Regions from separate parts of the Streptomyces sp. NPDC048644 genome, predicted to be linked through region 3. Evidence: riboswitches for the same ligand, from Rfam matches in the RefSeq annotation. Region 3 holds a riboswitch; each other region holds the start of a gene.
The links. Region 3 has a riboswitch for cobalamin ahead of ACGFNI_RS18385 (CoA-acylating methylmalonate-semialdehyde dehydrogenase). Riboswitches for the same ligand answer to the same signal wherever they lie in the genome.
Positions count from the first base shown of each region.

Region 1: another riboswitch for cobalamin. It lies ahead of cobN (cobaltochelatase subunit CobN); the one in region 3 lies ahead of ACGFNI_RS18385 (CoA-acylating methylmalonate-semialdehyde dehydrogenase).
Region 2: another riboswitch for cobalamin. It lies ahead of ACGFNI_RS00285 (cobalamin biosynthesis protein); the one in region 3 lies ahead of ACGFNI_RS18385 (CoA-acylating methylmalonate-semialdehyde dehydrogenase).

Region 1 is NZ_JBICVO010000006.1:205,983-215,815, reverse strand. It holds gene ACGFNI_RS16050 (cobalt-precorrin-6A reductase) at 1-710, shown strand, start outside; gene ACGFNI_RS16045 (hypothetical protein) at 731-1,135, opposite strand; gene ACGFNI_RS16040 (precorrin-2 C(20)-methyltransferase) at 1,950-3,545, opposite strand; gene ACGFNI_RS16035 (precorrin-8X methylmutase) at 3,548-4,174, opposite strand; gene cobG (precorrin-3B synthase) at 4,233-5,636, opposite strand; cobalamin riboswitch at 5,761-5,896, shown strand; gene cobN (cobaltochelatase subunit CobN) at 5,934-9,572, shown strand; gene ACGFNI_RS16020 (hypothetical protein) at 9,674-9,833, shown strand, end outside.
Region 2 is NZ_JBICVO010000001.1:47,996-57,828, reverse strand. It holds gene ACGFNI_RS00290 (cobyric acid synthase) at 1-1,569, opposite strand, end outside; gene ACGFNI_RS00285 (cobalamin biosynthesis protein) at 1,566-2,564, opposite strand; cobalamin riboswitch at 2,712-2,866, opposite strand; gene ACGFNI_RS00280 (hypothetical protein) at 3,062-3,298, opposite strand; gene ACGFNI_RS00275 (anion permease) at 3,322-4,572, opposite strand; gene ACGFNI_RS00270 (class II aldolase/adducin family protein) at 4,841-5,533, shown strand; gene ACGFNI_RS00265 (alpha/beta hydrolase) at 5,638-6,765, shown strand; gene ACGFNI_RS00260 (hypothetical protein) at 6,928-8,349, shown strand; gene ACGFNI_RS00255 (VOC family protein) at 8,396-8,809, opposite strand; gene ACGFNI_RS00250 (ABC-F family ATP-binding cassette domain-containing protein) at 9,131-9,833, shown strand, end outside.
Region 3 is NZ_JBICVO010000007.1:268,803-278,635, reverse strand. It holds gene ACGFNI_RS18415 (non-oxidative hydroxyarylic acid decarboxylases subunit B) at 1-4, shown strand, start outside; gene ACGFNI_RS18410 (non-oxidative hydroxyarylic acid decarboxylases subunit C) at 54-1,478, shown strand; gene ACGFNI_RS18405 (non-oxidative hydroxyarylic acid decarboxylases subunit D) at 1,551-1,799, shown strand; gene ACGFNI_RS18400 (hypothetical protein) at 1,833-2,123, opposite strand; gene ACGFNI_RS18395 (hypothetical protein) at 2,237-3,745, opposite strand; gene ACGFNI_RS18390 (APC family permease) at 4,034-5,926, shown strand; cobalamin riboswitch at 6,009-6,184, shown strand; gene ACGFNI_RS18385 (CoA-acylating methylmalonate-semialdehyde dehydrogenase) at 6,383-7,882, shown strand; gene ACGFNI_RS18380 (acyl-CoA dehydrogenase family protein) at 7,879-9,033, shown strand; gene ACGFNI_RS18375 (enoyl-CoA hydratase/isomerase family protein) at 9,030-9,833, shown strand, end outside.

The DNA.
Region 1 (9,833 bases), on a different contig from region 3:
CGCGTGAGCTGGCCGCCGAGCTGGCCGCGACCGCCCCGGAGGTGCGGGTCACGTCCTCGCTCGCCGGGCGGGTCGGCACCCCGCGGCTGCCCGTGGGGGAAGTCCGCATCGGAGGGTTCGGCGGCCCCGACGGCCTTGCCCGCTGGCTGCGCGAGCACGCGGTGGACGTGCTCATCGACGCCACCCATCCTTTCGCCAACACGATCAGTCTGCACGCGGCGCAGGCCGCCGCCACCGCCCATGTTCCCCTGCTGTCCCTGCGGCGCCCCGGCTGGGTGCCGGGACCTGGCGACGACTGGCACCCGGTGGCCTCGCTGGACGAGGCCGCCGCCGCGCTGCCCGCCCTCGGCAGCCGCATCTTCCTCACCACAGGGCGCATGGGCCTCGCGCACTTCGCGCACCTCACGGACCTCTGGTTCCTCGTACGCTCCGTCGACGCACCCGAGGCCCCGCACCCGCCCCGGATGCGCACCCTGCTCGACCGCGGCCCCTTCACCCTCGACGGCGAACGCGCGCTCATCGCCGCCCACCGCATCGACGTCCTCGTCACCAAGGACAGCGGCGCCGCGGCCACCGCACCCAAGCTCGCCGCGGCCCGCGAGGCCGGGATCCCGGTCGTCCTCGTCACCCGCCCCCCGGCGCCGGACGGCGTGCCGACGGTGGCCGGTCCTGCCGAAGCGGCCCGGTGGGTGCGGCGGCAGCTGTCCTGACCGCCGCACTCCTCCGCGGCTCAGCGCTTACGGGGCGGACGGCGGCGGCGCGGGCCGCGGCAGGCGCAGCCCAGACCCTCGTCACGGACCTGACGGTAGGTGGGGGTGACCTCGTTGCCGCAGTGCGTACAGCGGCACGGCCACGGCTCGTAGGCGCCGGGGCAGGCGATGAGCGGCACCAGACCCGCCGCGTACATGGTCCGCTCGGCGACGGTGGCGGGCTGCCCGGCCGGCGCCGGAGGCGTGGGTGACGGCGCCGGAGGGGCGGGTGACGGCGCCGACTGCGGGGCCGGGCCGGGCTGCGGCTGGGCGGTGGGCGGTTGCTGCTGGGGCAACGGGCCGGTGTCCGGCGCGGGCGGGGGCAGCGGGACGGGACCGGACAGCGGCACGGGCCCGGCCAGCGGCACGGGCGCCAGCGGAGGCATCGGGGCCGAGGTGCTCCGGGCGGGAGGCGGCAGGGGGATGCCAGGCTCCGGGGGACGTGCCGCCGGGGGACCGGCCACCGGGAGGCTCGATGCCGGGGGGCTTGGCTCCGGCTCGTACGGCTCCGGCTCGTACGGCTCAGGAACGTACGGCTCCGATACGTACGGCTCCGATACATACGGCTCCGGCACATATGCATCCGAAGCACCCGGTTCCGTCACGTACGTATACGCATACGCATACGCATCCGAAGGACCCGGGCCAGGAACGTACGGTTCCGGAAGTCGCCGCTCCAGTGCGGGAGTTCCCGCCTCCGGAACCGGTTCCGGCCTCGGCGGCACCGGCGACGGCGCCTGGGCCGGACCCGGCAACCCCGGTCCCGCGCCCGCTCCTTGAGGCGGTGGCAGGAGCCGCTGGGACGGTACCGGTGGTGGGTGGTCGCCGGCATGCCACTGGTGCAGGCAGTCGGCGCACCACCACAGCAGTGCGCCGCCGCCGTAGACGCCCTCGTCCTCCCAGAGGAGGTCGGTGCCGCCACAGGACGGGCAGGGAGTGGCCGGGGTGCGGCGTCGCCTTGCGCGAAGGCTCATGAGTGAGACCTGGTCATGGTTCTCCGACTTCATCTGTTTCGAGCCGTGATGGCAAGGGCACACCCCGCCGATGCACGTGGTGCGTGCGTGGCTTCCGTGGGGGCGGACGCGGTGGATCCGCCCTCACGGGGAGCCTGCACAGCAACAATGTGCCACCCGTCCGTGCACAACAGCCGACAGTTCGGTCAATTTGGAGAACTGGCGCCGGGCCACCGGCACACCGGGCTCACCCCTCCGGATACCGCCGCGGCGTCCACACGATCTCGGTGCCGTCACCGCGCCGTACCGCCCGGGTCTGGGACGAGCCGATCAGCAGGATCGTGCGCATGTCGACCTGGCCGGGATCCAGGTCGGCGAGCCGCACGATCCGTACGGACTCCTCGGGGCCACCGACGTCCCGGCCGAGTACGACCGGGGTGTCAGGGGCGCGGTGCTCCAGCAGGAGTTCGCGGGTCTTGCCGACCTGCCAGGTGCGGCTGCGCGAACCGGGGTTGTACAGGGCCAGCACCAGATCAGCCGAGGCCGCGGCCCGCAGGCGTTCGGCGATGACCTCCCACGGCTTGAGGCGGTCGGACAGCGAGATCACCGCGTAGTCGTGGCCGAGCGGTGCGCCCGCCTTGGCCGCCGCGGCGTTGGCGGCGGTGACGCCGGGCAGCACGCGGACCGGGACCGAGCGGTAGGGCTCCTGCGCGGCGACTTCGAGCACCGCCGTGGCCATCGCGAAGACCCCGGGGTCGCCGCCCGATACGACCGCCACCCGACGGCCGCGGCGGGCCAGATCGAGGGCGAGTTCGGCGCGTTCGGACTCCACCTTGTTGTCCGAACCGTGCCGCAGCTGGCCGGGACGGACCGGCACCCGGTCCAGATAGGTGGTGTAGCCGACCAGGTCGTCGGCCGCGGCCAGCGCGCCCCGCGACTCGGGCGTCAGCCACAGCGGCCCGGCGGGCCCGGTGCCGACGACCACGACCTCGCCCGTGCCCGTATCCGCAGCGGTATCCGTATCGGTTTCGGTGCCCGTGCCGGGCGTCGTCGCCTCCGGTACGGCCTGGGCGGCGATCCGGCTGGGTACCACCGCGACCGCGAAGTACGGGACGGAGTCCGCATCGACGTCCGCCAGCGGGCCGGTGCGCTCGCCCGCCATGGTGGCGCGCTCGACGTACCGGGCCTCCGGCAGCCGGCCGGAGCGCTCCATCGCCCCGCGCACGGCGGGGAAGGTGCGGCCCAGCTTCATGACCACGGCCGCGTCGGTGGCGGCGAGGCGGGCCGTCAGCTCCTCCTCCGGGAGGGTGCCGGGCAGGATCGTCAGGACCTCGTCGGCCTCGGCGAGCGGCGTGCCGAGCCGGGCCGCCGCCGCGCTGACGGACGTCACGCCGGGGATGACCTCGGTCGGATAGCGGTGCGCGAGCCGCTTGTGCATGTGCTGGTACGAGCCGTAGAAGAGCGGGTCGCCCTCGGAGATGACGGCGACCGTGCGGCCCGCGTCGAGGTGCACGGCGAGCCGGGCCGCGGACTCCTCGTAGAACGCGTCCAGCGCGCCCCGGTAGCCGCCGGGGTGATCGGTCGACTCCGTGGTGACCGGGTAGACCAGCGCCTCTTCGATGTGGTCGGCGCGCAGGTGCTCGGCCGCTATGGACCGCGCGATGGACCGGCCGTGCCGGGCGCTGTGGTACGCCACCACGTCCGCATCGGCGATGACCTGCACGGCCCGCACGGTCATCAGGGACGGGTCGCCTGGGCCGAGCCCCACGCCGTACAGACGGCCCGCAGGCCGCTCCCCGCGCACGCCGCCGTCGGACTGCCCATCGGGCTGCTGCTCGCTCACGCTTACTCTTCCTCGCTCGCCATGGCGTTGATCGCGGCTGCGGTCATGGCGCTGCCGCCGCGCCGCCCGCGCACCACGATGTGGTCCAGCTTCGACGGATGGGCGGCGAGCGCGTCCTTGGACTCGGCCGCGCCGATGAAGCCGACGGGGATGCCGACGACCGCCGCCGGGCGCGGTGCGCCCTCCTCGATCATTTCCAGCAGGCGGAACAGCGCGGTGGGCGCGTTCCCGATGGCGACCACCGCGCCGTCCAGCTTCTCCCGCCACAGCTCCATCGCCGCGGCGCTGCGGGTGGTGCCCAGGTCGGCGGCGAGCGCGGGCACCGACGGGTCGGCGAGGGTGCACAGCACCTCGTTGTCCGCAGGCAGCCGCTTGCGGGTGATGCCGCTGGCGACCATGTTGGCGTCGCACAGGATCGGCGCTCCGGCGTGCAGTGCCTCGCGCGCGCTCGCCACCACGCCGGGTGTGTAGGCGAGGTCGCGTACGAGGTCGACCATGCCGCAGGCGTGGATCATGCGGACCGCGACCCGGCTGACGTCGGCGGGCAGCCCCGCGAGGTCCGCCTCGGCGCGGATGGTGGCAAAGGACTGGCGGTAGATCGCCGCCCCGTCCTTCTCGTAGTCGAACACGGTGCCCTCGGTGTGGTGGGTCGGTGGTGGGTGGGTGGCAAACGGCGGGTGGGCGCGGTCAGTGGCCCGACGGCGCCGGGGAGGCCGCGGCCCTGGCGGCGGCGACGGCGCCTGCCGCCTGCCGCGCGGTGACGCCGGATGCGACCGGCGCCGGTGGTGCCCCGGGCCGTACGACGGACACCCGGTAGCCGTCGCCGGCGGCCAGGACGTCGATCCAGGTGCCGTGCGGGTGGCCGCAGCGGCGCGCGCAGCCGGACCACTGGACGGGCAGCAGCCCTTCGGCCCCGGTGGCATCGGCCGCGACGGCTGCCGCGGCGTCCGCCCGTACGTCCGTCAGGGACTTGGCGCAGCCGGGGCGGCCGGTGCAGGCGCCGATCCGGTGCCAGGGGGAGGCGGGGTCGGTGATCAGCCCGGCGGCGGCCAGTTCCGGCAGCCGCCGTGCGGCGGTGGCGGGCGCGAGGCCGGGGACGATCACCCCGCGCCAGGGGGTCAGGCGCAGCGTGCCGTCGCCGTCGGTGGCCGCCACGTCGGTCAGCAGCCGCCACTGGGCGCAGGTCAGCCGGCCCAGCGGCGGCTGCACGCTGAGCGCCGAGCCGCCGGGTCCTTCGACGATGCCGGGCGCGGCGGCCTCTCCGTACGACGGCGCCTCGCGGTATGCGGGTACGTCGCCGGGCGGCACGTACGCGGCGGCGACGCCGGCCGCCCGCAGCCGCTCGCCGGTTTCGCGGACGGTCGGCATCCGGTCGGCCGGCAGGTCGCGGACCCGCCAGGCGCCGGTGCCGTCCGCCGCCGCCAGGAAGTGCTCGGCGGCGGTGAGCGCGGCCCGCGGCACGTCGGGTCCTGCGATCCGCAGGGCAGCGGGGGAGCCGTCGGCGGTGTCCAGGACGTCGTCGGGGGTGCCCAGGAAGAGGAGGGCGCCGCCGGTCGTCCCGGCCGACTCGGTGGCTTCTGCGACCAAGGTCACATCGCCGCCGAGCGCCGCCACATCGCCCCTGCCGTCGTCCAGGACGAAGAGGAATCGGCCCGACAGCTGCGGCGCGACGTCGCTCGCGCACAGCAGCCCGTCCAGCTCTCCGGCCCAGCGCCGCACGTCAGCGGGGGTGCGGCGGTCGAGGCCCGCGAGCGGTGAGGCGAGGATGTTGCGGACGCGTTCGTGGCGGGCGGAGGGCAGCAGCCCGGCGCCTGACAGCAGTGCAGCCAGCTCCTGGCCGCAGCCGTCGGACAGGCCGCGCAGTTCGGCGTTGCCGCGCGAGGTGAGGGAGATCCGGCCGTCCCCGAGCCGTTCGGCCGCGTCCGCGAGCGCCGCCGTCTGACGCAGCGTCAACTGCCCGGCCGGTACCCGGACTCGGGCCAGCGCACCGTCCGCCGCCGCGTGCAGCCGCAGCGCTCCCGGGCAGGCGTCACCGCGGTCGCGCGGCGGCGTCGTGGCCCGCTGGGGCCGGAGGGAGGGGGAGGGCGGCATGGCGGCGAGCATACCGACGTCGGGTGCGGGTCAGGTCGTGAGCCGGGCCGCCAGGGGAGGGGGCGGACGGCCGGTGCGGATGCGGCCTCCCGCACGTCGGGCGCAGCCCTTACTATGCAGGTCGGTGGGTCAGCTGGCCCACCGGACGCCAGCGACGGCGCCAGGGAGGAAGCCCGGTGAGAATCCGGCGCGGTCCCGCCACTGTGAACCCGGACACCCTCCGGGCGAGCCAGGAACTCCCGCCGTCTCTACGACCCACCCGGGGCGCGGACACCCCGAGGAAGGCCCTGCGCTCGCATGCTTCTGCTGCTGTCGACATCCGACACCGACCTGCTCAGCGCCCGCGCTGCCACCGGTCCCGTGCCGTTCCGGCTCGCCAACCCCGCCCGGCTCGACATCGGTGAGCTGCCCGCGCTGCTGGAGGGCACCGACCTCGTCGTCGTGCGTCTCCTGGGTGGCATCCGCGCCTGGGAAGAGGGCCTGGAGGTGCTGCTCGCCGCAGGCCAGCACCGCCCGGTCGTCGTCCTCACCGGCGAACAGGCCCCCGACGCGCAGCTGATGGAGGCGTCCACGGTCCCGGTCGGCATCGCGGCCGAGGCGCACGCCTACCTCGCGCACGGCGGCCCCGCCAACCTCGGCCGGCTCGCCCGCTTCCTGTCCGACACGGTCCTGCTGACCGGCCACGGCTTCGAGCCGCCGGAGCCCGCCCCGTCCTGGGGAGAGCTGGAGCGCCCCGGCGCCCGTACGGACCTCGCAGGGCCGCTGGTCGCGGTGCTCTACTACCGCGCCCACCACATGAGCGGCAACACCGGCTTCGTCGACGCCCTGTGCGCGCAGATCGAGCAGGCCGGCGGCCGTCCGCTGCCGCTCTTCGTCGCCTCGCTGCGGGCGCCGGAGCCCGAGCTGATCGACGCGCTGCGCCCGGCCGACGCCATCGTCACCACCGTCCTGGCCGCCGGCGGCACCAAGCCCGCCGAGGCGTCCGCGGGCGGCGACGACGAGTCCTGGGACGCGGGCGCGCTGGCAGGACTGGACGTCCCGATCCTCCAGGCCCTGTGCCTGACCGGCACCCGCGCCGCCTGGGAGGAGAACGACGAGGGCCTGTCCCCGCTCGACGCCGCCACCCAGATCGCGGTCCCGGAGTTCGACGGCCGCCTGATCACCGTCCCGTTCTCGTTCAAGGAGATCGACGAGGACGGCCTGCCGACCTACGCCGCCGACCCCGAGCGCGCCGCCCGCGTCGCCGGCATCGCGGTCAGGCACGCCCGCCTGCGCCACATCCCGGCCGCCGACAAGCGCCTCGCGCTGGTGCTGTCCGCGTACCCCACCAAGCACTCCCGCATCGGCAACGCCGTCGGCCTTGACACCCCCGCGTCGGCCGTGGCCCTGCTGCGCCGACTGCGCGATGAGGGCTACGACTTCGGCACCGAAGAGGTGCCGGGCCTGGCGTCGGGCGACGGCGACGAGCTGATCTACGCCCTGATCGAGGCCGGCGGCCACGACCAGGAATGGCTCACCGAGGAGCAGCTGGCCCGCAACCCCGTCCGCATCCCGGCCGCCGACTACAAGCGCTGGTACGCCACGCTCCCGCAGGAACTGCGCGCATCGGTCGAGCAGCACTGGGGCCCGCCGCCCGGCGAGATGTTCCTGGACCGCAGCCACGCCGGCGAGCCGGGACGCGACCCCGAGGGCGACATCGTCCTCGCCGCCCTGCGCCGCGGCAATCTCCTCGTCCTCATCCAGCCGCCGCGCGGCTTCGGCGAGAACCCGATCGCGATCTACCACGACCCCGATCTGCCGCCCTCGCACCACTACCTGGCGGCCTACCGCTGGATCGCCGCGTCCGCCGACGACGGCGGCTTCGGCGCCGACGCCATGGTCCACCTCGGCAAGCACGGCAACCTGGAGTGGCTGCCGGGCAAGAACGCCGGCCTGTCCGCCGCCTGCGGCCCGGATGCCGCACTCGGCGACCTCCCCCTCATCTACCCCTTCCTGGTCAACGACCCGGGCGAGGGCACCCAGGCCAAGCGCCGCGTCCACGCCACCCTCGTCGACCACCTCGTCCCGCCGATGGCGCGCGCGGAGTCGTACGGCGACATCGCCCGCCTGGAACAGCTCCTCGACGAGTACGCCGCGATCTCCGCCATGGACCCGGCCAAGCTGCCCGCCATCCGCGCGCAGATCTGGACCCTCATCCAGGCCGCCAAGCTCGACCACGACCTCGGCCTCGAAGCCCGCCCGGACGACGACGGCTTCGACGACTTCCTGCTGCACGTCGACGGCTGGCTGTGCGAGGTCAAGGACGCCCAGATCCGCGACGGCCTGCACGTCCTGGGCGGCGCCCCCACCGGCGCGGCCCGCGTCAACCTCGTCCTGGCCATCCTCCGCGCCCGCCAGATCTGGGGCGGCACCTCCGCCCTCCCCGGCCTGCGCGAGGCACTCGGCCTCGACGAGTCCGCGGCGACCCGCACCGCCGCCGACGACACCGAGGAGCGTGCCCGCGCCCTCGTCCAGGCGATGGAGGACGCCGCCTGGGATCCGGCCGCTGCGGAGCGCGTGACCGCCGGACTCCCGCCCGCCCAGCGGGAACCGGTCACCGCCATCCTCACCTTCGCGGCCCAGGAGGTCGTGCCCCGCCTGGCCGGCACCACCGACGAGATCGCCCACGCCGTCCACGCGCTCAACGGCGGCTTCGTCCCCGCGGGCCCGTCGGGCTCCCCCCTCCGCGGTCTGGTCAACGTCCTGCCGACCGGCCGCAACTTCTACTCCGTCGACCCGAAGGCCGTCCCGTCCCGCCTCGCCTGGGAGACCGGCCAGGCGCTGGCCGACTCCCTCCTGGAGCGCTACCGCTCCGACAACGGTGACTGGCCCACCTCCGTCGGCCTCTCCCTCTGGGGCACCAGCGCCATGCGCACCTCGGGCGACGACGTGGCCGAGGCGCTCGCCCTGCTGGGTGTCCGCCCGGTCTGGGACGACGCATCCCGCCGCGTCACCGGCCTGGAGGCCATCCCCGCCGCCGAGCTGGGCCGCCCCCGCGTCGACGTCACGCTCCGCATCTCCGGCTTCTTCCGCGACGCGTTCCCGCACGTCATCGGCCTCCTGGACGACGCCGTACGGCTCGCGGCCGGGCTGGACGAGCCGGCGTCCGAGAACTACATCCGCGCCCACGCCCAGGCCGACATCGCCGCCCACGGCGACGAACGCCGCGCCACCACCCGCATCTTCGGCTCCCGCCCCGGCACATACGGCGCGGGCCTCCTCCAGCTCATCGACTCCCGCGACTGGCGCACCGACGCCGACCTCGCCGAGGTCTACACCGTCTGGGGCGGCTACGCCTACGGCCGTGGCCTCGAAGGCCGCCCGGCCCGCGACGAGATGGAAACGGCCTACAAGCGGATCGCCGTCGCCGCCAAGAACACCGACACCCGCGAACACGACATCGCCGACTCCGACGACTACTTCCAGTACCACGGCGGCATGGTCGCCACCGTCAAGGCACTCAAGGGCAAGGCCCCCGAGGCGTACATCGGCGACTCCACCCGCCCCGAGACGGTCCGCACCCGCTCCCTCGTCGAGGAGACCTCCCGGGTCTTCCGCGCCCGCGTCGTCAACCCCCGCTGGATCGAGGCGATGCGCCGCCACGGCTACAAGGGCGCCTTCGAACTCGCCGCCACCGTCGACTACCTCTTCGGCTACGACGCCACCACGGGCGTGGTCGCCGACTGGATGTACGACAAGCTCGCCCAGACCTACGTCCTGGACCCGGAAAACCGCGCCTTCCTCCAGGAAGCCAACCCCTGGGCCCTCCACGGCATCGCCGAACGCCTCCTCGAAGCCGAATCCCGCGGCATGTGGGAAAAGCCGGACGCCCAGACCCTGGCCGCCCTCCGCGAGGCATTCCTGGAGACGGAGGGGGATCTGGAGGGGGAGGGCTGACCGCCCGGCCTGCCCTCCGGAACGAGCCCTCTTGACCCGGGCCGCTCCGGAGGGCGAGGGTCGTGCAACCAGACGCAACGCGCTCGACGGCGGAGGTTGTCATGGCACTGCGGTTCGTCGGTAAAGATCCGGAGTCCGGGGATCACGGCTCTCCCGCCGTGTGGGTCGATGAGGACACAAAGGATCTCCTCTTCCAAGGGTGGAAGGCGGATGAGCGCACCACGAGCGAAAGCTCGTTGGACGTTGCGGTACCCGGCCACG
Region 2 (9,833 bases), on a different contig from region 3:
CTCCGGCACCCCCTTCTCGATCAGCCGCAGCAGCGCGTCCGTGTCCGCGTGTTCCTCGATCAGATCGCCGAGCCGGTCCAGTTGTTCCTCCCGCAGCGCGCCGAAGCTGGTGTCGGGCGCCGGTACGAACGCCCGGCCCGCGTCGGCCGCCACCCGCCGCAGGAACTCCCGGCGGAAGGCGTCGCTCTCCAGCGAGCCGTGCCAGTGGGTACCCCACACCGCACCCACGCGGCAGCCGTCCAGAGCCTGCCCCCGTGCGTCGGTGAAGAACGTCTCCCCGCCGTCGACCTCGGCCACACCGTGGTGGATCTCGTACCCCTCCACGGGCTCGCCGAGCGCCGTACCGGCCGGCCTGGCCAGCGTCTTGTCGGCGGCGAACCGCACCCGTACGGGCAGCAGCCCCAGACCTGGCACGGTGCCGGCCCTGGACTCCACCTCGTCGTCGATCAGCGTGCCGAGCATCTGGAAACCGCCGCAGATGCCCAGCACCGGGCGGCCGTCGGCGGCCCGCCGGGCGATGGCGTCCGCCAGACCGCGCTCGCGCAGCCACTCCAGCGCCCGCACCGTGCCACGGGTGCCGGGCAGCACCACCAGGTCCGCGTCGGCCAACTCCTCGGCGCGGTCCACGAACCGCACCACCACACCCGGTTCGGCGGCCAGCGCGTCCACGTCCGTGAAGTTCGACATCAGCGGCACCGCCGCCACCGCGATCCGCAGCACATCGGCGCCGTGCGGCGGCGCCACCACGCTCTCGCGCACCGCGCCGCGCAGCGAGACGCGCAGCCCGTCCTCCTCGTCGATGCCGAGACCGTGCGCGAACGGCAGCACACCCAGCGTCGGCCGCCCCGTCAGGGTGCGCAGCATCTCCAACCCCGGCTCCAGCAGCGACACATCGCCCCGGAACTTGTTGACGAGATACCCGGCGACCAGCGACTGGTCCTCCCTCGACAGCAGCGCCGTGGTGCCGAAGAACGAGGCGAACACCCCGCCGCGGTCGATGTCGCCGACCACCACGACCGGCAGCCGCCCGGCCCGCGCGATGCCCATGTTGACGATGTCGGTACGCCGCAGATTGATCTCGGCGGGGCTGCCCGCCCCCTCGCAGATCACCGCGTCATGGGTGCGCCGCAGCTCCTGGAGGCAGTCGGTGACGGTGCCGAGCAGCTGCTCGCGCCGGCCCGCGTACGGCGTGCCCGCGCCGCCGCGGTCCCCGCTGCGGCCGAAGTACCCCTTGGCGCTCATCTCGCCCACCGGCCTGCCCAGCAGCACCACTTGGCTGCTGCGGTCGCTGCCCGGCTTGAGCAGCACCGGGTTCATCAGCGCGGTCGGCTCCGTCCTGGCAGCCGCTGCCTGCATCGCCTGCGCCCTGCCGATCTCCGCGCCCCGGCGGGTCACGAAGGAATTCAGCGACATGTTCTGCGCCTTGAACGGCGCGACGCGTACGCCCTGCCGCACCAGCCAGCGGCAGATCCCCGCCGTGACCACGCTCTTGCCCGCGTCCGACGTCGTGCCCGCGACCAGCAGGCCGCCGCCGAGCGCCCCGCCCCGCGCGGTGTGCCGCCCGTTCACCCGGTTCTCCTTCCGCGCCGGGAGACCGCGGCGCGCAGCGCGCCCGCGGCCAGCCTCCCGGCGACCGTCGTCGTCAGCGCCAGCACACCCACCCGGCGGGAGAGCCGTACCGCACGCGCGATGTCGGCGGCCCCGGCCGGCCGGCCCGCGCCGTTGAGCTGCGGCCGGTGCTCCACCCGCCCGCCGTACGCCAGCGTGCCGCCGAGGCGCACCCCCAGCGCGCCCGCGAACGAGGCTTCCACCGGGCCCGCGTTGGGGCTGGGATGCGCACCGCCGTCCGCCCGACAGGCGCGCGCGGCGGCCCGCCTGTCGGGTGCGGCGAGCACCGTCAGCGCGGCGGTGAGCCGGGAGCCTGGCCAGCCGGCCACGTCGTCGAGCCGGGCCGACGCCCAGCCGAACTTCAGGTAACGGGGCGACTTGTGGCCCACCATCGCGTCCAGCGTGTTCACGGCACGGAACGCCACCAGACCCGGTACGCCGCCCAGCGCGCCCCAGACGAGCGCGCCCACCACGGCGTCCGAGGTGTTCTCCGCGACCGACTCGACGACCGCGCGCGCCATCTGCGGCCCGTCCAGCGCCTGCGGATCGCGTCCGCACAGGTGCGGCAGCCGCCGCCTCGCCAGGTCGGTGTCACCGGCCAGCAGCGCGTCGCCGATGGCGCGCGCCTCCCGGCCGAGCGAGGTGCCGCCCAGGACGGCCCAGACGGCCGCCGCGGTCAGCGCCGTGCCGGCCACGGCGCGGGCGGGGCCCGGGGTGCGCGGGCCGCCGCGTACGGCGCGCTCCAGCAGGGCGGCGCCCGCGGCGGCACCGCCCGCGCACAGCACGGCGTGCGCCGCGCCGTATCCACGGTGGTCGCGCCAGAGGCGGGATTCGACGGCGGCGGCGGCCCGGCCGAACGCGGCCACCGGGTGGCCGCGTTCGGGATCGGCGACGATCAGGTCGCCGAGGAAGCCGATGGCCGCGCCGCACGCGTAGCCGGCGTGTTCGGCACGCATCGGATCAGACCGCCGTCACGCCTCGGAGGAACGGGCCGACGGCGGCGGGTGCCGGTGCGTCGTCGCACGAAGATCTCGAACTGCGGCCGGGCATGGCGGTATGTCCTCACTCAGGGTCCGCGCCCTGGCTCGACGTGACGGCGACAAGAGTCTCCTGGCTCCCGGATCGGCGCTTCCCCCGGCCTTCCCGTCCCTGCGGACCCACCCTGCGGGCGGACACGTGCGGACCGTGGCCTTCGTTGGAGGAGCGCTCCCCGGTGACAGTGGCGGGACCGCGCCGGATTCTCACCGGACTTCCTCTTCTGTCGCCGATTGGCTCCGGCAGTCCACCACGCCCCGCGAACGCCGTCAACTCACCCTTGACCTGCGGTGCTCCGCCCCGTCATGAGCTGTGGCACACACCACAGGACGGCCGCAGAGCGCACGGACGAGGCGCCCGGCAGCCGCGGGAGTGCGGACCACCGGGCGCCTCGGACGCGCCGTCGTACCGGGCCGCGTCAGGCGGCCACGATCAGGTAGATGCCGTAGGCCACGGCCGCCGCGCACACCGCGAAGGCGGCGTACGCGCCGAACCGCGCCCCGGATCCGGGAGCGCCCGCGGCGGCTGCGGCACCCTCCTGCTGCGTCGTGCGCGCCGTACCGACGATGCCGACCGTGAACAGGCCCACGATCCCGACCGTCACCACGAGGGTGACGCCGAAGACCTGGCCGAGAGCTGCCCAGTCGATGCTCATGTTGCGGGTTCCTTAGGTGAGGGCTAGCTGAGGGAGGCGGCCTTGGCGCGCGGGGCGCCGGAGCCGTTCGCGGTGGTGGTGGGACCGGCCGCCTCCTGGGCGGGCACGGTCGGTCCCGCCGGGGGCGGGGTGACGGTCTGGAGGGCCGCGGTGACCACTCCGGCAGGCTCCGGCGCTTCGTTGACGTTGGTGTGGTCGATCGGCTTGCGCCGGGACGCGGCCCAGATGGCGCCGCAGATACCGAGCGCCAGGACGGCGACCGCCGCGACACCCCAGTCGCCCTGGTCGGCGAGGAGCGCGGCGCCGGCCGAGACCAGTCCGGCGGCCGGCAGCGTCAGGCACCAGGCCACGACCATCCGGGCGGCCGTCGACCAGCGCACCACGCCGCCCTTGCGGCCCAGACCCGAGCCCATCACCGAGCCCGAGCAGACCTGGGTGGTGGAGAGAGCGAAGCCGAGGTGCGAGGACGCCAGGATGGTGGCGGCGGCGCCGGTCTGGGCGGCGAAGCCCTGCGGCGGCTGGATGTCGGTGATGCCCTTGCCCATCGTGCGGATGATCCGCCAGCCGCCCAGGTACGTGCCGAGGGCGATGGCCAGACCGGCCGATGCGATGACCCACAGCGGCGGGTCGGCGTGCGGGGCGACCACCCCGCCGGTGATCAGCGCGAGCGTGATCACACCCATCGTCTTCTGTGCGTCGTTGGTGCCGTGGGCCAGCGAGACCAGAGCCGCCGAGGCGATCTGTCCCGCGCGGTAACCCTTGGCGGTCTCCTGCTCGTCGCGGTTGCGGGCCAGCCGGTACGTGAGCCGGGTCGCGGCCATCGCGGCGATACCGGCGACGACCGGGGCGGCCACTGCCGGGATGAGGACCTTCATCACGACGGCCCCGCCGTGCACGCCGTCCGGGCCGACCGACACCAGCGTGGCGCCGATCAGACCGCCGAACAGGGCGTGCGAGGAGCTGGAGGGGAGTCCGGCGAGCCAGGTGAGGAGGTTCCAGACGATCGCGCCGACCAGGCCGGCGAAGATCACTTCAGGTCTGATGCCGGCGCTCTCGTCGATGATCCCGCCGGAGATGGTCTTGGCGACCTCCACCGACAGGAAGGCGCCGACGAGATTCAGCGAAGCCGACATCGCCACCGCGATCTTGGGCTGAAGTGCCCCGGTGGAAATGGTGGTGGCCATCGCGTTGGCCGTGTCGTGGAAGCCGTTCGTAAAGTCGAACACCAAGGCCGTGACGATCACGATCCCGATGAGAAGCGTGATGTGTTCCATTCACCCAGGCAATCAGTTCGATGGTCAGAGACGCTGAGACCGTAGGAAGAACGGATGAACGGAAGGTGAACGTGACCGGGCGCATCGGTGACACCCCCGCACTGTTCACGAGGAGGCGTCCCAGGGGCCACGAGGGCACCATCGGTCGGTCGCTTCCCCGGGCTGTGGCAGCCCCCGTACGGTAGCGCGCAGCGCGCCCTCATCCACGCACCCGGAGGCCCTCGTGACGGATCGCCGTGACTCCTCGCCCGCGCCGGGCGCGGATCCCGTGCCGCCGGGCCGTGCGCCGTCCGGAGCGCCGGACCGGGACGCACTCGCGGACGCCTGGGACGCGCTCGTCGCCACCGCGCGCCGCACCGTCACCGACGGCCTCGTCGTCGGCACGTCGGGAAACGTCTCGGTACGCGTCGGCGACCTGGTCCTGGTCACCCCCAGCGGCGTCCCCTATGACCGGCTCGGCCCCGGCGACCTCACCGCGGTCGGTCTCGACGGCCGCCGTGCACTCGGCACCCTGCGGCCCACCAGCGAACTCCCCATGCACCTCGCGCTCTACCGCACCACCACGGCGGCGGCGATCGTGCACACCCACGCCCCGCACGCCACGGCCGTCTCCACCCTGGTCCCCGAACTCCCGCCGGTCCACTACATGACGGCCGCGCTCGGCGGCCCCGTCCGCGTCGCCCCGTACGCGCTCTACGGCAGTGAGGAACTCGCCGCGAACATGCTCGGCGCACTGCGCGACCGCACCGCCTGCCTGCTGCAGAACCACGGCACCATGGCGTACGGCGCGAGCCTCGGCGAGGCCCTGGACCGCACCGCCCAACTGGAGTGGATGTGCCGCGTCTGGCTCACCGCGTCCTCCGTGCCGGGACTGACCCCGGCCCTGCTGCCGGACGACCGGCTCGACGAGGCCGGGCGGAAGCTGCGCGGCTACGGCCGGCGGACCGAAGGCGAGAACTGAGCGGCCAGGACTGAGCAGCGGGCACCTCGGGCGCGCCGCTCAGCCCGTCACCCGCCCGCGCCCGCCCGCTGGCCGTGCCCGCCGTCCCTTCGCACACTGAGCAGATGCGCCTGGGTACTGCGGCGGCCGTGGCCGCCACCACCGTGATCGGTGCCGGGGCCGCCGCGGTGGCGGTCGGCCGGTACGCCGGCGACGCCGTCCTGAAGCCGTCACCCGACCACCCCTTCCCCGGCGACTCCCGCCTCACGGTGCACTCCGTCACCGACGGCCGGGTCACCCTCACCCGCAGCCTGGCGTCCCTGCGGCCCGGCACCTACGGCCTCACCGGCGGCGGCTGCCACGCCGTCGTCGGCCCCGTCGTGCACCACACCCCGCACCCCGCTGACACCGTCGTACGGCGCCTGGAGCGGGTCACCCACGGCACGCTCGCCCCGGGCCTCCGGATGCGGCTGACCCCGCAGGTGCACATCGGCAACCCCCGCGACGCGCTCGGCCTGCACTGCGCCGACGTCGACATCCTCGGCGAACTCGGCGCCCTGCCCGCGTGGTTCGTCCCCGGCGTCCGCGAGACCTGGGTCATCACCGTGCACGGCCTGGGGACCACCCGCGAGCACCCGATGGTCGTGCTGCCGTTCCTGCGCCGCCGGCAACTCCCGGTGCTCGACCTCGCCTACCGCAACGACGTCGGCGCCCCGCCGACCGCCGACCGCGTGCAGCACCTCGGCGACACCGAATGGCGCGACCTGGACGCGGCGATCCGCTACGCGATCCGGTACGGCGCCCGCGATGTGGTCCTGCACGGCTGGTCCACCGGCGCCACGATGGCGCTGCGGGCCGCCGCCAACTCCGCGCTGCGCGGCCGTATCCGTGGCCTCGTCCTCGATTCGCCGGTACTCGACCGCCACGCGACCGTGCGCGCGCTGGCCGCCGCCCGCCGGGTGCCGCGCGCCCTGCTGCCGCTGGCCGTCCGGGCCGCCGAGGGCCACACGGGACTGCCCGTCGACCGTCCCGCCGATGCCTTCGACCCCGCGGCGCTGACCGTCCCCACCCTGCTCTTCCACGGCCCGGACGACACACTCGCGCCGTGGGCCGCCTCCCGTGCCTTCGCCGCCCGCCGCCCGGAACTGATCACCTTTCACCCGGTGCCGCACGCCCCGCACGCCGCGATGTGGAACGCCGACCCGGCGCGCTACGAAGAGGCGATGCGCCGCTTCCTGACCCCGCTGATGTGACCCGCGCCGGCCGGCCGGGCGCCGCCGCCGGCCGGTGACGCGGGGGCGTACGGGGGGACAACTCCCCACAACCGTGATGGGTCGCCGAGGTGGCACAAGGCGCGCAGGCCATAACCCGTCACCCGATTGGGTTTTCGGGCCGTCAGCGGCAAGACTGCTCCTGTGACGTCCCGTACTCCGCGCGACTCCCGACTCCGACTCGTCCCCCGACAACCGATTGCCGCCGCCCGCCGGGCGGTGAGCACCCGGGCCGCCCGCCCGGCCCCGCGCCCGCCCGAAGGCACCCCGCCGCCCGCGGAACTGGCGCGGCAGGCGCGCGCCGTACTGTCCGGCGCGGCCCGCCTGGCCCACTGGGCCGACGGCGCGGACGCCGGGCTGCGGGCCGGCCGGGACGGCGCACTGCCGGCCGCCGCGGTGGAACGCGCGGCCGGGGCGCTGGGGCTGTCCGCCGCGCAGGTGCGCGCCGACTGGGACCGGGCACGGCTCGCCGGCCTCATCGAACTGCACGGCGGCCTCGCCCGCGCCGGCTGGCGGCTGCGCGCCTGGGACCGCGACGACACCGCGGCGCTGCGCGGCTGGGTCGCCCTCTTCGACGCCTGGTCGCTGGCCCGCCCCGCACCCCGGGGCGCGGGGCCGACGATCGTCGCCGAAGTGGTCGAGGCGGTGCCGCAGTTGCTGTCCCTGCTGCACCTGTCGGCGGGTCCGGTACGGCTGCCGATGCTGCTGGACATGCTCGACCAGCGCGTCGCCGAACTGCGCACCGAGCGCTGCGAGGTGCCCTACGGGCCGCGGCAGGACGACCCGGGTGCCGAAGGAACGGTGGACGACGCCGCGGGGGCGTCGCTCGCCGATCTGCTGGACTGGGCGCTGGCCTCCCTCACCACCGTCGGGGCGCTGGTCCCGCCGCAGGGTGTGGAGGCGGTCGACGGCGGTCGCGAGGCGCAGTTGACGCCGCTGGGCAACTGGTCGGTGTGGGTCAAGCTGGAGCAGATCTGCGTCGCGGCCCAGAGCCCGGCGGGGAACATCGAGCAGACCGCGGCGGCGATGCTGCGCGGCTGTGCCCGGCTCACCCCGGGACCGGCCCGCGCCGAGTACCGCGCCTGGCTCGCCGCCCGCTCCGTCGGCGCCGCGGTCGAGGAACTCCTCGCCGTGGCCCGCGGCGAGGACGCGCTGCTGCGGGGCCTGGCCTTCGAGGCGCTGCGCGCGGTCGGCGCCCCCGCCGAGCCCGCCGTACGCGCGGCGGCCGACGAGCCGGCCCTGCGTCCGTACGCCCTGCTGTGGCTGGTCGAGCACGAGGGCGGCGACCCGGAGACCGCGCCCGACGTGCTCACCCGCGAGGAGTCGACCTGGCTGTGGGTGGACACCGCCGCTGCCGTCGCCGACCACGGCGAGAGCCAACTGCTCATCCGGCACCTCGACTCGGCGGTCCAGGGCTCCGTCCCGCGCCTCCTGGAGGAGGTGAGGGCGGTCGGCCACCCGCGCACCGTGCAGGTCTTGGTGGCGCTGGCCGCGGCGCACCCCGATCCGGCGCTGGCCAAGGCCGTGCGCCGGGCGGCCTTCCAGGTCCACACCGGCGGGGTGTGAGCCCCGGGCCGGTGCGACAGGGCGGGTCCGGCCGGGCCCGCCCTCGTCAGGTCGCGGCGCCCGGCAGGTACGTCCCGAAGCTCCAGACGTTGCCCTCGGCGTCCCGGGCAAGGTAGTCCCGCGAGCCGTAGTCCTGGTCCGTGGGCGGTATAAGGATCTCCGCCCCGGCCGCCGCGGCCCGTGCGCAGTGCGCGTCGGTGTCCTCGACGACGACATAGACCGCGGCGGGCCCGGCGTCGGCCATCGCCGCGTCGAAGGCGCCGCCGCGGCCCTTCGAGCCGAGCATCACCCGGCCGTTGCCGTGGGAGAGTTCGGCGTGCAGCACCGTGCCGTCCTCGCTTTCGTACAGTGCTTCCTTCTTGAAGCCGAAGGCGCTGGTGAGCTGCCGGATCGCCGCGTGGGCGTCGCGGTAGAGCAGGGCGGGGTACAGGCTGGGCGCGCTCGCCGGGTCGAGGGTCATGGCATCCGCCTTTCCGGGAACGTGGTGTTCCCTCGCGTCCGCGGGGCCCGCGTGCCGTGCGCACGGACCTCCGTGAGATCTGCATCACAGTCTCGCAGCCGGCACTGACAACGCATCCGCGGCACCCGTGCACGCCATGCCGCCTGTGGGCCGCGCCCGGGGGCCGCCGGGCCGCCGATGCGGGATCCCGGGCCGGGGAAAGTGGTTGCGCGGCACCGTTAGACTGCCTGTATGGCAGTTCTCCTTTGGGTTCATTAGACGGCGTAGACCGCTCTCGGACCGTCCGTCCAATCCGCCGTCTTCCTGCCCTGGAGTTTTTCCGTGATCACCGCCTCCGGCCTTGAGCTGCGCGCCGGCGCCCGCATCCTCATCGAATCCGCGTCCTTCCGCATCGCCAAGGGCGACCGCATCGGCCTGGTCGGCCGTAACGGCGCCGGCAAGACCACGCTCACCAAGGTGCTGGCGGGCGAGGGGATGCCCGCCGCCGGCTCGGTCACCCGCTCCGGCGACGTCGGCTACCTCCCGCAGGACCCGCGCACCGGCGACATGGACGTACTCGCCCGCGACCGCATCCTGTCCGCCCGCGACCTGGACTCCGTGCTCCGCAAGATGCGCGAGAACGAGGACCGGATGGCGAACGGCAAGGGCGCCACCCGCGACAAGGCGATGAAGAAGTACGAGCGCCTGGAGACCGAGTTCCTGACCAAGGGCGGGTACGCAGCCGAGGCGGAGGCCGCGACCATCGCCGCCAGTCTCGGCCTGCCCGACCGGATCCTCGCCCAGCCGCTGCACACCCTCTCCGGTGGCCAGCGGCGCCGCGTGGAGCTGGCCAGGATCCTCTTCTCGGACTCCGACACCCTGCTGCTCGACGAGCCGACCAACCACCTGGACGCCGACTCCATCGTCTGGCTGCGCGACTACCTCAAGACCTACCGCGGCGGCTTCATCGTGATCTCCCACGATGAAGAGCTGGTCGAGACCGTCGTCAACAAGGTCTTCTACCTCGACGCCAACCGCTCGCAGA
Region 3 (9,833 bases):
CTGACCCCCGCGGCGCGCACCCCCGCACCCGCCCCCTCACTCACGGAGCACCCATGGCCTTCGACGATCTCCGCAGCTTCCTCGAAACCCTCGACCAAGAGGGCCAGTTGCTGCACGTCACCGACGAGGTGATGCCCGAGCCCGACATCGCCGCCGCGGCCAACGCCGCCGCACGCATGGGCGAGAGCGCCCCCGCCCTCTACTTCGACCGAGTCACCGGCTTCACCGACGCCCGGATCGCCATGAACGTGCACGGCTCCTGGGCCAACCACGCCCTCGCCCTCGGCCTGCCCAAGGAGACCGGCACCAAGGACCAGGTCGACGCCTTCATCCGCCGCTGGGCCGACTTCCCCGTCCCGCCGGAACGCCGCGACGACCCGCCGTGGGCCGAGCACACCATGGAAGGCGACGACGCCGACATCTTCCGGGTGCTGCCGCTGATCCGCCTCAACGACGGCGACGGCGGCTTCTACATCGACAAGGCGGCCGTCGTCTCCAAGGACCCCGACGACCCCGGCAACAGTGACAAGCAGAACGTCGGGATCTACCGCATCGAGGTCAAGGGCAGACGCCGGCTGGCCCTCCAGCCGGTCCCCATGCACGACATCGCCCAGCACCTGCACAAGGCCGAGGGAGCGGGCCAGGACCTGCCGGTCGCGATCACCCTCGGCAACGACCCGGTCATCTCCATCGTCGCGTCCACCCCGATGAAGTACGACGAGAACGAGTACGAACTGGCCGGCGCGCTGCGCGGGGCGCCCGCGCCCGTCACCGCCGCCCCGCTGACCGGCCTGCCCGTGCCGTGGGGGAGCGAGGTCGTCATCGAAGGCGTCATCGAGGGCCGCAAGCGCGAAATCGAGGGCCCGTTCGGCGAGTTCACCGGGCACTACTCCGGCGGACGCACCATGCCCGTCATCCGCATCGACAGGATCTCCCACCGCAGCAGGCCGGTCTTCGAGCACCTCTACCTCGGCATGCCCTGGACCGAGGTCGACCACCTGATAGCCGCCAGCACCTGCGTGCCGCTGTACCAGCAGCTCAAGAAGGACTTCCCCGAGGTCCAGGCGGTCAACGCGATGTACACCCACGGCCTCGTCGTCATCGTCTCCACCAAGAAGCGCTACGGCGGCTTCGCCAAGGCCGTCGGCCTGCGGGTGCTGACCACCCCGCACGGCCTGGGTTACGCCGCCACCGTCATCGTCGTCGACGAGGACGTGGACCCCTTCGACCTGCCCCAGGTCATGTGGGCCCTGTCCACCAAGATGAACCCCGCGGGCGACCTCATCCAGATCCCCAACCTGCCCGTCCTGGAACTGGCCCCGCAGGCGGTGACACCCGGCATCGTCGACAAACTCGTCATCGACGCCACCACACCCGTGGCCCCCGACCGCCGCGGCAACTACGGCAACCAGGTCCACGACCTGCCGGAGACCGCCGCCTGGCTCGAACGCCTCCGGCAGCTCGCCGCCCGCCGCTGAACTCCCCGGCGGCCACCGCCCGTCCGGCCTCTCACGCAAGGAACCGGCCCCCTCACGCAAGGGAACCGCACCATGTCCGCACCCGCCACGGTCTGCCCGCGCTGCGCGCACCCGGCCGTCGAGAACGTCTTCACCTCACCCGTGCCCGGCGCCTGGGACGTCCTCCAGTGCCGGCAGTGCCTCTACATGTGGCGCACCGGCGAACCCGCCAGGCGCACCCGCCGCGACTGCTACCCCGACCGCTTCAAGATGACCCGCGCCGACATCGAAGGCGCCATCAAAATCCCGGCCGTGCCACCGCTGCGCGAGCCCACGGGCTGAGCCGTGCGCCGGGCGTCCTTCGGAGCGCCCGCCTCACTGCCCGAAGAGCCGCCGGAGTGCGGGACCGGCGTCCTCACCGCCGCGGATCGCCTCGACGACGGCCTGGTGGAACGTGCGGCTGGCCTCCTCCGACGGGCACGGCACGGGGCTGCCCACCATCGTGAACCAGTCCGCCCCGCCCGTGTACTGCGCCGCCACGTGGGCCTGCCCGTCCGACCACGTCGTGTGCACGGTCAGGTCGCCGTCGATCACGCCGCCCTCCACAGTGCGCACCGCGCCTGGTTGCGCGTGAATCCCGACGGTGGTCCAGGATGCCCAGGTCATGGAACTCCCCCTCGCTGACGGGGGCACCGGCCGGCGGCCGGGCGTGGTTCCTCAAGTCTGGCACCGGCGGCCGTTCGGCGCAGTGCGTCGCCTGGAGGCCGGGCCGCGCACGCTCAGCGCCGGACCGGATCCGGCGGCAGATACGCGCGCCAGGCCCAGGCGGAACCGGGCAGCGGCGGCAGGTCCACCGGCCGCCAGGCGCGGGCGAAGGGCGGCGGCCGGGCGCCCGCAGGCGCGATCACGGCCACCGGCATCCGGCGCGCGACGGCCTCCAGACCGGCCGGTGTGCTGCTCCTGTCGTGGCCGCCGGTCTGCCGGGAAGCGCAGCCGGCGTAGTACGCGAGGGGCACGGCCCGCTCGCCGCTGAGCGTGCACGGCGCCCGGATCCCGAGCCGGTGCAGCGCCGCGGCAGCCTGCGCGTAGGCAAGGCCCGTGGAGCGGCTGCCGGACGCGACGCGGCCGAGCACCTGGAACTGCACGCCGAGATGCCAGGCCAGCGCGACGGCGAGCACCGCACCGCACACCGCCCGCCGCACCGGCCGGCCCGCGGCGGTGCACAGGTGCACGACGCAGACCGCGACGGGCAGCGCCAGCAGCGCGTAGACCGGCAGCAGGAACCGGGGCGCGGCATAGCCGATCAGGAACAGGTAGGGGAAGGCCAGGGACGCCGCCACCGCGCAGGGCAGCACGACGGCCGCCGTCCGGTGTGCCCGGATCCCGGCCCGTACGCCACCGGCCGCGAGCAGCGGCAGCACGCACCACCACACGGCGGTGTACGGCGCGTCCCACGGCACGTCACAGGGCCGGCACAGAGTGTGCCCGGCCAGCGCCCGCACCTGGTCGTCGACGGCGAACTGCCAGCCGATGCCGCCCTGGATCTCACCGGCCCGGTGCAGCCGCGCGACCGGGCCCCCGTACCGCGTGTACGCCTCCACGATCCAGGACGCGCCGCCCACCAGCAGCCCGGCCGGGAGCGCGACGACCAGGGCCCGGCGGCGCAGGGCGGGCATCAGCAGGACGGCGACGGCGGCGGGCAGGGCCAGCCACAGCCCGTCGGCCGGCCGCATCAGCGTCACCACGGCCAGCGACCCGGCCACCCCTGCGGGCGCCGCCCGGTCGCCGGGGCCGCCACAGGCGCGCACCAGGTAGCCGGCAGCGGCCAGCGCCCCCAGGGCGCACCAGAGGTTCGGCATGGCCGCCGAGCCGTAGAACACGGTGGGCCACAGCCCGGCGAACAGGGCGCCGGCGCAGGCGAGTACCGGCGGGGCGAAGACCTTCCGCCACACCCACAGGGCGCCGAACAGTCCGGCCGACGACAGCACGGCGAGGTAGACCCGCAGCGCCGTCGTCGACGTGGTCAGGGCGGCGACCGGCGCCACCAGATAGGAGACACCGCGGGCCCGGGGCGCGCTGAAGAACGCGGCGGGCGCCTGGTGGCCGACCTGGCTGACGTAGACCGTCTCGTCCCAGCCCAGCTCCGAACCCGGTACCACCACGGCCAGTTGGACCAGGGCGAAGACGACGGCGACCGCGGCCGGCCACGGTGCGGCGCGGGCGGCACGGGAGCGCGCTCCGGGCGGGCCCGCGGGCCGCAGCGGACGCGGCGCCAGGCGTTCGTGCATGGCCGCTCCTCGCCGGGGCCCGGCCGTTCATCGGGTCGTCAGGGAGCCCCACGCTGCCCGAGGCGCGCGGGGCGGGCCAGCGCGCGGCTGCCATTGGGAGTAGCCGCGCGCCGGGGGAGGGCGGGGACGGCAGCCGGGTCGCGGGCGCTTTGGGCAGGTCAGGCGCCTGCCGCGCGTCAGGGATGCGTGAAGGCGGCGCCTGCTCGCGCCAAGAATCCGCAAGGGGCCGGGCTCCGGCGCCGCGGGCGGCACACGCTGGGCCGACCCGCACAGAAGGAGCTCCGCCCGATGTCCGTGCCGACCACCGAGGCCGTGCCGCCACCCGATCCCGAACCGTCACGCCCCGCCCCGCCGTTGCCGTCGCCCGGTGCTGCGGCCCGTACCGCGCCGGTGGCCGATCCGGGCGCGCGGCACCGGCTCACCGCGATCACCGGCCTGGCGGCGCTCTCGCTGGACGCGATGGCATCGGTGGCGTACGGGCCCGAGGCCATCGCCCTGGTCCTGGCCGCCGCGGGCGCCCGCGGGCTCGGCTTCACCCTGCCGGTCACCGTCGCGATCGTCGTACTCCTCGCGGTGCTGGTCGCCTCCTACCGGCAGGTCATCGCCGCGTTCCCGGACGGCGGCGGCAGTTACGCGGTCGCCACCGCCTACCTGGGGCGCCGGGCAGGACTGGTGGCCGCCGCCTCGCTCGTCCTCGACTACGTGCTCAACGCCGCGGTGGCAGTCACCGCCGGTGTCGCGGCCCTGACCTCCGCCTTTCCCGCCCTGTACGACGACCGCCAGTGGCTCTGCCTGGCCGTGCTCGCGGTCATCACCGCGCTGAACCTGCGCGGGATCGCCGACTCGGCGCGTGCCTTCGTCCTGCCCACCGTCGTCTTCGTCGGCTCGATCCTGGTGCTGATCGTCGTCGGCCTGTTCCGCAGCCACCCGGTGAGCATGGAGTCGGCCGCGGGGCACGCGCCGGTGCTCACCGGCGACGCGGCGTCGGTCGGCGCCCTGCTCCTGCTGAAGGCGTTCGCCTCCGGCTGTTCGGCGCTGACCGGGGTCGAGGCCATCGCCAACGCCGTGCCGTCCTTCCGCGCCCCGGCCGCCCGCCGGGCCCGTCGGGCCGAGGCCGCGCTCGGGGCGCTGCTGGGTGTCATGCTGATCGGCCTGTCGGTGCTGATCTCCCGCTTCTCGCTCCAGCCGGCCGAGGGCGTCACCGTACTCGCGCAGCTCGCGGACGCGTCACTGGGTCACCACACCGCCTTCTACATCGTGCAGTTCGCGACCACCGCGCTGCTCGCGCTGTCCGCGAACACGTCCTTCGGCGGGCTGCCTGTGCTGCTGAAGCTGCTCGCACGTGACCACTATCTGCCGCATGTCTTCGGCCTGCGCGCGGACCGGCAGGTGCACCGACACGGCGTCCTGGCCCTGGCGCTGGTCGCCGCGGGGCTGCTGGTGCTGTCCGGCGGCGACACCCGCACCCTCGTACCGCTCTTCGCGATCGGCGTGTTCGTCGGCTTCACCCTCGCCCAGGCGGGCATGGTCCGCCACTGGCAGCGGGTGCGCGGCCCGCGGTGGGCGGGCAAGGCGTTGCTGAACGGGTTCGGCGCCCTGCTCACCGGCGTCAGCGCCGTCGTCGTCACCGCCACCAAACTCCCCGACGGCGCCTGGCTGATCGTCCTCGCCCTGCCCTCCCTGGTGGCGGTCTTCGCGCTGATCCGCCGCGCCTACGACCGGATCGGCGAGCGGATCGGTGTGGGCCGGATCCCCGGACCTCCGTGCCGGGAGCGCTCGTTGGTGGTCGTACCGGTCTCCTCGCTGACCCGCCTCACCCGTGACGCGCTGTCCGCCGCCGTCTCGATGGGCGAAGAGGTCCACGCCGTCACGGTCGCCCACACCGACGCCGACGACCGGGCGGGGGCCGCGGCGCTGGAGGCGGACTGGGCGCGCTGGAGCCCCGGTGTCCCGCTGCTGCGGCTGTACTCCGACCGCCGGGACCTGGGGCGCCCCATCGCCGCGTACGTCAGGGACCTGGGCGCCGCCCACCCCACCGCCCGGATCACCGTCCTGATCCCCGAGACCGAACCGGCGCGGCCGTGGCAGCGGCTGCTGCACAACCAGCGCGGCGCGGTGGTCGCCCGTGCCGTACGCCGTGGCACGAACGCGGGGATCTGCCGGTTGCGGCTGCGGAGTTGAGGGACGGCGGCCGTCCGGAAAGAGGGGTGCGGGCCGCCGAGATCACCAAGGGGGGTGGACTTACTAGGACGTCCAACTATATGTTCATGGACAAGCCCGCGGTGCAGGGAAGCCGGTGTGAATCCGGCGCGGTCCCGCCACTGTGACCGGGGAGTTCGTCCTCGCAGGACACGCCACTGACGAGCCAGATGTCGGGAAGGCACGAGGACGGGCGCTGATCCGGGAGTCAGGATACCGGCCGCGGGGTGTTCCGTGTTGTCCACGAGGATGGAGCAGACACGCATGGCACCGGTGCGTACCCACGACCCTGGTGATCCGGCGCACCCGGCGGCACTCCCCGCCCGGTGACGGTTCTTCGCCCCCGCGTTCCAGCCGTTCCGGCGGCGCGCCCACCCGCGCCCGCCGCCGGACCGCTCTGCGCCATCCCCGGATCTCACCTGACGAGAGCAGGCATCCATGGTCCGTGAACTGACCCACTTCATCGGCGGCAAGCACCTCCCGGGAACCTCGGGCGCCCACGCCGACGTGTACGACCCCAACACCGGTCGCGTGCAGGCGAGGACGCCGCTGGCCGACCGCGCCGAGACCGAGGCGGCCATCGCCGACGCGGCACGGGCCCAGCAGACGTGGGGCGAATGGAACCCGCAGCGCCGCGCCCGCGTCCTGCTGCGGTTCCTCCAACTCGTCGACGCCGAGAAGGACTCACTCGCCCGGCTGCTGTCATCCGAACACGGCAAGACCGTCCCCGACGCGCACGGCGACATCCAACGCGGCCTGGAGGTCGTCGAGTTCGCGGCCGGCATCCCGCACCTGCTCAAGGGCGAGTTCAGCGACAACGCGGGCAGCGGCATCGACGTCCACTCGCTGCGCCGCCCGCTCGGCGTCACCGCCGGCATCACCCCGTTCAACTTCCCCGCGATGATTCCGCTCTGGAAGGCCGCCCCAGCAATCGCCTGCGGCAACTCCTTCGTGCTCAAGCCGTCCGAACGCGACCCGTCGGTACCGCTGCGGCTCGCCGAACTCTTCCTGGAGGCGGGCCTGCCGCCCGGTGTGCTCAACGTCGTCAACGGCGGCAAGGAGGCGGTGGACACCCTCGTGAAGGATCCGCGCGTCCAGGCGCTCGGCTTCGTCGGATCCACGCCCGTCGCCGCGCACCTCTACGCCGCTGCCGCCGCGCAGGGCAAGCGCGCCCAGTGCTTCGGCGGCGCCAAGAACCACCTGATCGTGATGCCGGACGCGGACCTCGACCAGGCCGTCGAGGCGCTGATCGGCGCCGGATTCGGCTCTGCGGGGGAGCGCTGCATGGCGATCTCCGTCGCCGTACCGGTGGGGGAGGAGACCGCCGACGCGCTGGTCGCCCGGCTCAAGGAACGGATCGCCTCCCTGCGCATCGGCACGTCCGACGACCCGGACGCCGACTTCGGCCCGCTGGTCTGCAGGGAAGCCGTCGACCGGGTCCGCGAATACGTCGCGTCCGGCGTCCGGGAAGGAGCCGAACTCGTCGTCGACGGGCGGGACTTCAGCCTCCCGGGACACGAGGACGGCTTCTTCGCCGGCGCCTCGCTCTTCGACCGCGTCACCCCGGCCATGCGGATCTACCAGGAAGAGATCTTCGGCCCCGTCCTGTCCGTCGTACGCGCCGCCGACTACGAGGAGGCGCTGCGGCTCCCCACCGAGCACCCCTACGGCAACGGCGTCGCGATCTTCACCAGGGACGGCGACACCGCGCGGGACTTCACCCGCCGGGTGGAGACCGGCATGATCGGGGTCAACGTCCCCATCCCGGTGCCCGTCGCCTACCACACCTTCGGCGGCTGGAAGCGCTCCGGATTCGGCGACCTCAACCAGCACGGACCGGACGCCATCCGCTTCTACACCCGCACCAAGACCGTCACCTCGCGCTGGCCGTCAGGGGTCAAGGAAAGCGCGAACTTCACCCTGCCGACCATGGGATGAGCGCCGTGACGACCTCCCTGACCGCAGACCAACTCGCCCTCCACCAGGTCACCCTGGACTTCGCGGCGGAACACCTCGCCCCGCACGCCGTCGCCTGGGACCAGGACAAACACTTCCCGCTCGACGTCATCGGCAAGGCGGCAGGACTCGGGCTCGGCGGTGTCTACGTCCGCGAGGAATCCGGCGGCTCCGGGCTCTCCCGCACCGACGGCGTCCTGATCTTCGAAGCGCTGGCCACCGGCTGCCCCTCCATCGCCGGCTATCTCTCCATCCACAACATGGTCGCCTGGATGATCGACCACTACGGCGACGCGGCCCAGCGCGCCGGCCGGCTGCCCGGACTCCTCTCCCTCGACGAACCGGCCAGCTACTGCCTGACCGAACCCGGCGCGGGCTCCGACGCCGCAGCCCTGCGCACCCGCGCCGTACCCGACGGCGACGGCTATGTGCTGACCGGCGTGAAACAGTTCATCTCCGGTGCCGGTGCCTCCCACCTCTACCTCGTGATGGCCCGCACCGGAGGCGAAGGACCCCGCGGCATCTCCGCCTTCCTCGTCGAACGGGACGACCCCGGCCTGTCGTTCGGGACCAATGAGAAGAAGATGGGCTGGAACGCCCAGCCGACCCGCCAGGTGATCCTCGACGGTGTCAGGCTGCCCGCGGGCCGCAGGCTCGGCGCGGAGGGCGACGGCTTCCGGATCGCCATGAACGGCCTCAACGGCGGCCGGCTCGGCATCGCGGCCTGCTCGCTCGGCGGCGCCCAGAGCGCCCTGGACCGCAGTCTGACCCACCTCGCGGACCGGGAGGCGTTCGGCGCGCGGCTGCTGGACGCGCAGGCGCTCCAGTTCCGGCTCGCCGACATGGCGACCGAACTGTCGGCGGCCCGTGCCCTGCTGCACCAGGCCGCGCAGGCGCTGGACCGCGGCGACGCACAGGCGCCCCAACTGTGCGCGATGGCCAAGCGGTTCGCCACCGACACCGGCTACTCCGTCGCCGACCGCGCGCTCCAACTGCACGGCGGATACGGCTACTTGGCCGAGTACGGCATCGAGAAGATCGTCCGGGACCTCCGCGTCCACCAAATCCTGGAAGGAACCAACGAGATCATGCGCCTCATCGTGGCCCGCGGTCTGACAGGGGCCGCCCGATGACCCGCGGCACCCACCCGGACGACACGGTCCTGCTGCACACCCAAGGGCGCGCCGGATACCTCGTACTCAACCGCCCCAAGGCCCTCAACTCCCTCACCCACGACATGGTCGGCCGCATCGACGACACGCTCACCCTTTGGGAGAAGGACCCGGCGATCGAAACCGTCGTGATCAGCGGCGCCGGTGACCGCGGCCTGTGCGCGGGCGGCGACATCCGCGCCATCCACGACGACGCGCGCACCGGCGGCACCGCGTCCGCCGGGTTCTGGCGCGACGAATACCGCCTCAACGCCCGCATCGCCCGCTACCCCAAGCCCTACGTCGCCCTCATGGACGGCATCGTGATGGGCGGCGGCGTCGGGATCTCCGCGCACGGCAGCGTGCGGATCGTCACCGAACGCTCCCGGATCGCCATGCCCGAGACCGGCATCGGCTTCGTCCCCGACGTCGGCGGCACCTACCTGCTGGCGCTGGCACCGGGCCGGCTGGGCACCCACCTCGCCCTCACCGGTACGCCGGTCGGCGCCGCGGACGCCCTGCGGTGCGGGCTCGCCGACCACTTCGTCCCGGCGGACCGGCTGACCGCCCTCGGTGCGGACCTCGCCGACGCGCCGGTGCGGGAGGTCCTGCCGCGGTACGTCGCCGAACCGCCGGCCGGCGTGCTCGACGGCGCGCGGCACTGGATCGACCACTGCTACGCGGCCGACACCGTCGAGGAGATCCACGCCCGGCTGCTCGGCAGCGGCGAGCCCGAGGCCGAACGGGCCGCCGCCGCCCTGCGCACCAAGTCGCCCACCTCG